Novipirellula artificiosorum: one gene and its partner. Each later gene encodes a partner of the first gene's protein in a complex. Links are inferred from orthologs where the notes say so. Each region holds a gene or a part of one and is shown on either strand. Other genes may lie near its edges.

What was found. Proteins that work in one complex are often made in the same cells at the same time.
Region 2: the proteins of dnaG (region 1) and dnaB are in contact, whole or in part, in a crystal structure (PDB 2R6A), measured with the Geobacillus stearothermophilus proteins. The link is inferred for Novipirellula artificiosorum from one-to-one orthologs. Residues at the interface, in WP_049624496.1 of Geobacillus stearothermophilus: Lys456, Leu457, Leu458, Pro459, Ala460, Asn463, Ala464, Leu467, Leu535, Leu536, Ile537, Ala538, Gln544, Glu545, Asp548, Tyr549, His552; in WP_033016901.1 of Geobacillus stearothermophilus: Ser13, Glu15, Ala16, Gln18, Glu91, Leu92, Asp94, Ala95, Val96, Pro97, Thr98, Ala99, Ala100, Asn101, Tyr104, Tyr105, Ile108.

The regions. Positions count from the first base shown.
Region 1 is NZ_SJPV01000002.1:752,896-757,597, forward strand. The notes cover bases 796-3,722. They hold dnaG (DNA primase), read right to left. Parts: upstream 3,314-3,722; coding sequence 1,277-3,313; downstream 796-1,276. Other genes in these bases: Poly41_RS08690 (sigma-70 family RNA polymerase sigma factor), read right to left, coding at 796-1,015. Also shown: more of Poly41_RS08690, read right to left, coding at 1-795; Poly41_RS08700 (diguanylate cyclase), read right to left, coding at 3,877-4,702. UniProt on the Escherichia coli protein: RNA polymerase that catalyzes the synthesis of short RNA molecules used as primers for DNA polymerase during DNA replication.
Region 2 is NZ_SJPV01000002.1:173,246-177,998, reverse strand. Bases 713-3,690 are described here. They hold dnaB (replicative DNA helicase), read right to left. Parts: upstream 2,936-3,690; coding sequence 1,490-2,935; downstream 713-1,489. Other genes in these bases: Poly41_RS06475 (DnaA/Hda family protein), read right to left, coding at 3,064-3,690; Poly41_RS06485 (AAA family ATPase), read left to right, coding at 713-1,471. Outside these bases: Poly41_RS06490 (lipase family protein), read left to right, coding at 1-455; more of Poly41_RS06485, read left to right, coding at 452-712; more of Poly41_RS06475, read right to left, coding at 3,691-4,719. UniProt on the Escherichia coli protein: The main replicative DNA helicase, it participates in initiation and elongation during chromosome replication. Travels ahead of the DNA replisome, separating dsDNA into templates for DNA synthesis.

The DNA.
Region 1 (4,702 bases):
CCAGGAACGACAGACCGCGGTTGCGATACTTTTTCGCAATCGAAACGACCAATCGCAAGTTGCCACTGCTGAGTCTTCGCTTCGTCGCTTCGTACTCGTCAAAGTGTCGCCGTGTTTTGGCAATGCGGTTATGCAGGCTCTTGGGACTTTCCTGAGTCACGATCATCAACTCACGCAATTCCTGTCGCAAATCGGCTGCCTCATCGCGACTCATCGCATCGTTGCCAAGATCCGCTAGCCGATCGCGAATGAAGTTCATCCGGCGCGAGATCTTTTCGAGTTGGCCAAGCAGCGGTGTGACGCGGCGGCTACGCAGGCTAAGCTCTTCAACCAGTTGCAAGCACTTGCGTCGATTGCGGATGAACCGACGTCGCAGTTCAGCCTTCAATCGTGGCGAGACGCTTTTGCGGACCATTTGGTCAAAGTCCTCTTTGTTCTGAGCAATCAAAACATCAAGGGTGCGCAAATTGTGAGGCATCCGAGCCGTGATTTGTTCTTTCGTCAAACGCTCGGTCAGCGAGACCTTGATGGTTCGGTCGAACGGCAGTTCACCGTCGTGGACACGGTGTAGGACCTCGACGGTACTGCGCAGTGCATAGTCGGATTCCAGCAGGGTGCGGCGGTATTGGCGACGAGTGATTTCGATCTTTTTAGCAAGCGAGATTTCTTCCTCGCGAGTCAGCAGCGGAATCTCGGCCATTTGGCTCAAGTACATTCGGATCGGGTCATCGCTCGCCTTAGGAGCTTCGACAGAAACCAGCGGGGTCTCCTCCTCGGTGAACCGCATGTCGGCCAGACGGGGTTCCGGTGTCTTGCCAGCCGCTTCGATCGCTTTCTTTTCCGAAGCCTCGATCAGTTGGATGCCGTGCCGTTCGATGGCGACCATCAAACCTTCAAGCTTTTCGGGATTGACGTCTTCGTCGGGAAGGTACGCGTTGACTTCGTCGTACGTGAGGAATCCATCCTTGGATCCGCGGGCGATTAATTGCGAAAGAGATTGGTCCATCAATTGCATCTGAAAACCTCATGTTTTGCGACGTCACCTTCAAATCGGTCCATGGAAGGGCGAACGTCTTGGGTCGAATGAAAAATCGTTTTTCGGTCGGACGGTTTTGGCGGATCAAATCGTTGGATCCACTGATCTCCTGCGGGTGCCCATCAGAGGCGTTCGGTGATCAAAAAATCGTCAAAAAATCGGTTGCTTGCTTATCGGGAAAGCGAGCGAGAATTTGCCGGGGTCTCCTCTGGGGCCATGGGATGGGAAGTACGGTAAAGCCTATTCATTTTCGATTCCGTGGCGTGACCGCTCGGCATCGAACAGGCTCTTCAATAGAGCCTCCTCTTCGTCAGCTGCCAATACCAAAGATTCAAGTTTTGCGATTTGACGAGTTTTTTCTTCCGAGAATTCTCGTTGGTGATAGTTCAGAATGACGGTTGCATACCGCTGTTGCGGGGTTTGTGTCGACATGCCTTCGCGGCGTTGAACGCGATCTTGGAGTGTGACAACTTCGTTTTTTAGGTACTCGTTCTCAAGGACCAGCAACAAGGAATCCACCGACAAGTCCCGTCCTTCAAAATCCAAATCCTGGTAGGCGGACAACAACATTTTGGCGGTGATCGAATCGAGCCAGTTGGGATCAATCGACTCGACCGCCATGGCAGCGAGCGACGGCGACTCAATCAATGTTTCGAACAGTTCCCGGTCGGTTCCGCTTAAGGGGCTCAGTCGATCCGGCGGGGCCGACTCGGCGACCCTTGCGGTCGTGGGGGACGAGACGTCCATCCCTGCAAAGTCGGACTCCATCTCACCCGCTTCTGCAAAGGCGTCATTGGGATCGAACGGCCGGCGTGCGGTGGGTGGGCAGGAATTTGGATTTCGCTGCGGCTGCGACCGAGGGGTTGGTGGCCGCGAGTTCGGCGGGCCCGTGCTTGAGCTGCGCTGTGGCGCGGGACGACGGGCCGATTTTGTTTTGCGGATCTGATCGAGCCGCTGGTTCAATCGTTCGCTCGCAATCCCAAAGGTCCGCGACATTCGCAGCATCAGCTGGTCGACTTTTAAATTCGCACCGCGTGGTGCCTGGGCGACGATCCCCAGCAGTGACTCGATCGCTTGCGTCACCTGGTGAGTGTCGCGAGTCACATCAACGCCGTCGGTCAAGCGATTCAATTTGTGTTCGAGAGCATCCGGCGCCTTGGCAACAAGCTCGTCAAAGGCGGCTCGACCTTGGGCAGCCAGGAAATCCGCAGGGTCGTTTCCTTCGGGAAGCGTCAACACTCGCAAATCCACATCTGCGCGGACGAACAAATCGAGTATCTGGTCGGCTCGGGTTTGCCCCGCAGCGTCACCGTCGAGCACCAATACGACGCGCTGCGAAAAACGCTTCAGCAATCGAATGTGATCCTCACCGAGTGCCGTACCGAGCACCGCAACCGCCGATTCAACTCCCGCTTGGCGGGCCGCGACAACGTCGGTGTAGCCTTCCATCACCAAGGCTTCGCCGCCGCGTCGAATCGCTTCACGAGCGAGTTGCAAACCGTACAGTTGGTGAGACTTTCTATACAACCGGGTTTCTGGCCCGTTGATGTATTTGGCTCCGCCGCCGTCATCGCCACGTCTCGACGCGATCGCTGGGATGACACGACCTCCGAGCGAGATCGGTCGGTCCTGCAAGTCGTGAATGGGGAACATCAATCGGCCGCGGAAACGATCGTAGTGGCCGCCACCGCTGCGGGAAATTGCCAAGCCTGCTGCTTCCGCCACTTCGCCCGTGAAGTTATTGTTTCTCAATAAGTCGACGGCAAACGTCCACGACTCGGGGGAGAAACCCACTTGAAATCGTTTGCGGTTTTCGTCATCAATCCCACGCTCCGCCAAATAATCTCGGGCAATTTTGGCATCGTCGCTGGTGCCGTCTTCTAACTGGGCGAAATAGGCGTCGGAAACCAACTTCATCGCCGCCAACAACGTCGCCTTGTCGTCAGGGCTTCCCGGTTGTGTCTTTTTGCCTTGGCGAAATTCTTCGATTTCAATACCGGCTTGTTCGGCCAGCATGCGAAGGGCGGATGGGAAATCGACGCCGTCACGCTGCATCACGTAGCTAAAGATATCGCCACCGATGTCACAAACCCAACACTTCCAGGTCTGACGTTCTTGGTTGACCGTCAACGACGGACGGCGATCATTGTGCCACGGGCAGCGGGCAACAAAATTGCGCCCCGCGGGATGCAACTCTAGCGTGCTGCCAACAACATCAACGATGTCGACACTCGCACGCACACGCTCTTTTAGGTCGAAGTCCGCGGGTAAGGACAAACGACGTACTCCTATCCTAGGAATCGTCTTGCCGCGACATCGGGGGTGTTGCCAGGCAAAACGTCTCGATCGGTCGACCCAACGCAGCGCCACCGACAAGGCGGGCGGATGCGGTTACCGGTTCGGGGCAGTCACACAAGGGCTTCCCAAAAAGGCAACGGGCAAATTTCGATCTTCGCAGTCCATTGCAGCGTAACAGAATCCCTCGACTCGCCAAGCACCATCTTGCAAAGAGCAGGTTTTGGCGAGAAGAAAAGAATGGGTTACGAGCGACCCAGGATTGTGCAAATCGCCCCCCTCGGCGTCAAGATCAATTTTCTTGAGCAAAAATGAAAATGTCAGAAAAGGCTCGGGTACTTTATCACAGCTCAGTGATCGGCCCCTATCCCGGATTATTCATCCGTCCAAACCTATTCCCCGTAACCCTTTGTATGCAATCAGCCTACACCGATTGAGTAAAAAACAGAACAGACTGCGCACGTTGGATTCGTAGGCTTTAGCCAATTCAGCAAGGATCCAGCACGCAATCGGCTAAAGCCTACCACTCCAACGAATCATCCGGGCTAATCGGGAAAGGAGAGACGCTTCTCAATTTCGAGCGATTCTCGTAGGAACTCGGACTGCGCCGCGCGGGCTGCGTCGAGTATCTCGTGAGTTTCCTCCAACAATGCCTTCCATTGAACCTCTTCGCTTTTGGTAATCGCATCGATCTGAGCTGCCGCTTCCACGATCGAGTCGATTCCGCAGCTGTCGGCGGTCTTGCCGAGACAGAGGACATGCATTGCGATGCCTTCGAGATCCTGGTTCTCGATGGCTTCGGCCAATCGTTCCACATCTTGTCCAATCTGAATGGCTGCTTGTTTGCCAAGTGCAAATGCACCCGAGGTCACGGTGGGCGTCCGGTTGTCGATCGAAGATGCGAACAGTTCCACCAACTCAGCATCGAACTGCGTCCCCGCGCAGCGACGCAGCTCAGCAATCGCTTCTTCGTGAGACCGGCCCTTGCGATAAACGGTATCGGAGAACATCGCATCGTAGCTGTCGCAGATCGTCAACAGTTTGGCACACCACAGCGTGTGCTCATCGCTCGGGAGTTCGGCGGAGTCCGTCGCGCTGCGACCGAGCAGTTGATGTGCCGAGATGATCGCGGTCAATTCAGGACAATCGAACGCACCGGCAACGATTTCGACGCCAATCCGATCATGTCGGGCCATGACTTCCCATTCTTGCTCGGTCAATGCGCCCGGCTTCAAAAGGATATGGTCGGGAACCCCTACTTTGCCAATGTCGTGCAGCAATGCTGCGATTTCGAGCAGGTAGATTTGTGCTGGATCGAGAGTCAGTGCGGACGCTCGTGCACAGAGGTCTGCAACGCGCCGGCTGTGCTCG
Region 2 (4,753 bases), 580 kb from region 1 along the record:
TTTTGTCACATATCGATTCCAATCCCGAACAGCTCTTTACTTACGGCAGCCCGCGGGTCGGCGACAATCGTTACGTCAATTACGTGAAGCTTCAACATTTCCGTTTCGTCAACAACAACGACGCGGTCACTCGCGTCCCCCCGTTTCTGCTCGGCTATCGGCACTGTGGCAACGAAGTCTACTTGGATCGCAACGGCAAAATCCGAAAACTGGGACGGCTGATGAAGCGACGAGACCGGTGGCGTGGTTTTCTTAGCGGGCTTTGGAACTGGAAAATCGATCACTTTTCCGACCATTCGATCCATCGATACATTAAAGCGATCGAGAGTGCGGTCGAAGCAGAAAAGGCCGATTTGGCGGCAGGCGGTGTCGCAAAAACGAGTGAGTACTTCGCGGGGACCGAACGCGAATGGACCGAGGAACCCGATTCAAAAACGATGAGTTTGCAGGAATGACCCAGCCAGAAAACAGGGACGATTCGGTTCCGATCAGCGAGATCCGAGAAGGGCACGTCGAGGTCGATGGCGTGCGATTGAAACTTTCGCATCCCTACCATTCGCCAGGCCAATGGATTGGCCAGCAAGAGGTTCTGATGCAACTGCTAGCATGCTGGATCACGGTCGACGAAAACGACTTGCCGTTGACGCCACGGTTAACAGGACCGCCGGGCGTCGGGAAGACTCAGTTGGCGATTGCCGCCGCGGAAGCGCAAAAACGTCCGCTCTTCATCTACCAGTGTACGGCCGACACGCGCCCCGAAGACCTGTTGATCACTCCGGTACTCAGCCAGGGCGGCCAGATCTCGTATCACGCTTCGCCCTTGGTCACCGCGATGTTGGTCGGCGGTGTGTGCATCTTGGACGAAGGCAACCGGATGAACGAAAAGTCGTGGGCATCGCTCGCCCCGCTGCTGGACGGTCGTCGCTACATCGAATCGATTGTTGCGGGGATCACGATCCCCGCGGCGAGTGAGTTTCGCTCGGCGGTGACAATGAACCAAGATGAATCCACGTTCGAGATTCCTGATTACATCATGAGTCGGCTGCAACCGACGTTGCCGGTCGGATTTCCGAGCAAACAAGATGAGATGGCGATTCTGCAATACCATTTGCCGTTCGCGAAAGCGGAGATGTTAGCGATGACGGTTGAGTTTCTGCAGCATTCCCATGAACTGAAACTCGATTTTTCACCACGCGACGGTATCAACCTGCTGCGGTTCGCCATCAAGCGAATGATCCAAGATCCTGCGCATCCGGTCAATTCGGACGAAGCGTGGCAGGAAGCCCTTGAGAAATGTTTGGGTGAAGACGCAATCGATCTCGAATCCTTGGCACAGCGTCGTCGCCGGACGCTTGGCGGGGATGCCGTGCCGTTGGGGCTGGCCGATCTATTCTTCGATTTGAATGATCCGATGCATCCGGATCGTGAGGATCTTGATGAGGAGGACGATCAGGAGGACGATGATTTTTAGGCCGGCGTCTTTCGCAACCTAGAACCCGGCCGGGCTGTTGAACTCGGCATAGTCGTCGAACTCACTGTGGCGGTCCGGGGCTCGGTCGCTGAATTGCGTGAAGTCACCTTCCCAGGTCAACGCAACATCGCCGATCGGACCATTACGCTGTTTGGCGATAATGATCTCGGCTTGCCCCGCGTATTGAGCCTTCTCCTCACCACGGTGATAGTACTCTTCGCGATGCACAAACATCACAACATCCGCATCCTGCTCGATGGCGCCCGATTCACGCAGATGGCTCAAACGCGGTCGGTGATCCTTGCTGTCTTCCGCCTGACGATTCAATTGGGACAAGCACAACAACGGCACATTCAGCTCTCGGGAAACGCCCTTCAACCTTCGTGCGATTTTCGCAACCTGCTCTTGCCGCGGGTCACGCGAATTATCGGGTTCAATTAGTTGCAAATAGTCAATCACAATCAAGCCCAGCGACCCCAAACGGCGTTTGATTCGCCGCGCACCCGCGGCAATTTCGCTGACCGTACGACTTGGGGAGTCGTCCACAAACAACGGCGCTTCGCTAATTTCATTGGCTTTGCGAATCAATCGCTCGCGGTCATCCGATGAAATCGTGCCATTCCGCAAGCGATGACCGTTGACCCGTGCAAGCGAACAAAGCATGCGGTCGGCCAACTCGATTCCAGACATTTCCAGCGAGACAAATAACACGGGCGACCGCGCTTCAATCGCAACCTCTTCGCCAATGTTCATCGCTAACGCGGTTTTCCCCATCGAGGGGCGAGCCGCTAAAATGATCAGTTCACCGTTGTGTAGTCCACCGGTCATGGCATCGAAGTCGGTGAAACCGGTTTCACAACCACCATCGACATGATCACCGCTCATCCGTGCTTCCATGCGGTCCATTGCCGCATGCAGCACATCGGTCAAACTGCTGACCGCATTGCCGGAGCGGCCGTCCATGATCGCGAAGACTTTCTGCTCGGCCTGTGCACACAACTCTCTCGCATCGCTGGCTTGATCGTACGAATCGCGCAAAATCTCCGTACTCGCTTCAATCAATTTTCGGTAGACCGCTTTTTCGGAGACGACGTTCCCGTAGTAGACCGCATGGGCGGCGTTGGGCACCGCGCCAGACAACTTGGCTAAGTAGGCCGCACCACCGACCTTTTCGAAGTCACCTTTGGTTCGCAAACGGGAAACCAATAGCGTGATGTCGATCTTTTCACCGAGATCGTGCATTTCACGCAAATGTTCGTAGATCTTTTGATTCGCCTCGTCGTAAAAATCGTCTGCTTTCAACGAAGCGATGTCATCACACACGATCGGCATCAGCAGGATGCTGCCGAGCACCCCCATCTCGGCCTCAAGATCGTAAGGCGGTTGCCGCTGCAAGATCTCACTTGCACTCGCTTCACGCTTCTTTTTTCCGTTATTGGGATAGGGACGGTCGGCTGCGAACATAGTTCCGGTCCATGGTGTTCTTGGAAAAAATCGTGTTCTTGGAAAAGAAGAGGCAATCGGACGGTATCGATTTCCTCTGCCCTCATTTGATCGAGACGAGATCGGCTGTCAAGTTAGAAACGCTCGAATTACCCTGTTCTCAACAGCGTTTCAAGACGCTCGATCGCTTCGCGTGCCGACATCGCCCCAGGCCCCCGGCCAATCGTTTTTCCCGCAGCGAGCCATTTCTTGACATTCCGCTCCGCAGCGATCGCGGTAGAGTGCGATCGCCCCCCGAAATGGCTGGCGATCTGGGCATAGGCGGACGACGTCATTTGTCGCGACAAATACATCGCCAGCATACGCGGTTCGCAAATCGCTCGAGCTTGCGATGCACTGCGCAAATCATCGGCCGGCAATCGGAACGCTTCACAGACAACCTGCTCGATCGACGAAAGTGTCACGGTCGGCTGAGCGGTGCGTAGCAGCTCGCCACCAAATTGCCGAATCTCGTCCATCGTTGCCATCCGGCCAAACATTTTCTGTAGCGTCGCAACCAAGTTCACCACGCCGCTAAGCACCCGACCATCGCCAGCGAGTTGCGAATTGATCTCGGAAACGATCGCATGGGGCCACTCGAGATCGCATCGTTGGTCGATCAAACGTTGAAGCACCGTTAGCCGTGTGGCCTTATCAAGTGAGTGCATCGGACAAACCAATCCGCTGGCCATTCGCCCCGTCAATTCTCGAGACAGCCCTTCGATTTCCGAGGGGGCCTGATTCGCAGTAAAGATGATGGGTCGGCCCGCTTCGATCAACGCCTCCACGGTGTACAACATTTCGCGAAGCGTCGCACTTTTCGCACTCAGAAACTGAACATCATCAATCAACAAGGCGTCCACGTCACGGTACCGTTTCCGAAACTCTGGTAATCCGGTGCCGCCAACCGATTTGCAAAAATCATTGGTAAACTTCTCACCAGAAATCTGCATGACACGGCGCATCCGGTGACCACGACGAAATTGATCCGCAAGCGCGTTCAACAAATGCGTTTTGCCGATCCCCGAGGGACCGTACAAGAACAGTGGCGTTGCAGTCGAGGGGCTCTGACAAGCCATCATGATCGCAGTGTGTGCCAATTGATTCGATTCGCCTGAAACGAATGTTTGCAGCGTCATCGCAGCACGAGCGGCTGCCGCAGGCGACAAGGGGGCCGGATTCGACGTTGGGCTCGATGATTCGAAAGGGGGCAGTGCCGGTTGGTCCAACCGGACAACTTGGCGGCGTTTGGATTGTCCTTTCGTCTTGGAAGACGTCCCCGCCAACAACGATGACAGCGACTGTGAACTCGCTCGAGTGCGTTCGTTTGATTTTTTTAATGCCGCAGCGCGGCGTTGGCGTGGCGACAGCGGTTTTTCATCCTCGAGTTCCGATTCGTCGCTGATCGGAGTCTCTGCCTCCGATTCAATCTCCAGCGGCAACTCCGATTGCGTCGCTTTCGGGCGACCGAGTTCAAGCGTCACGCAATGCGTGGTGCCAAACACATGAGCCGCCGCAGCCCGTAACGGCTGCATGCAGTTTTGCCGCATCCGATCGAGTGCAAATTGGCCACTGACCAATACCACGATCCGCTGCGCGTTCTGCGGCTCGACCAAAGAGTCGTTCTGGCTGCCACGATCGACCGCGAAGACGACCCCGTGATGAAACCACAAACGGAACCGATCTGCACCAATGCGCTCTCTCAACGCCTCCTTGAATCTTTCGACGACGGCCGTGTCATCGATGCAGCCTTGCGATGCAGACATACCGGTAGCGCAATCCTCCTTCATGGATACTTGG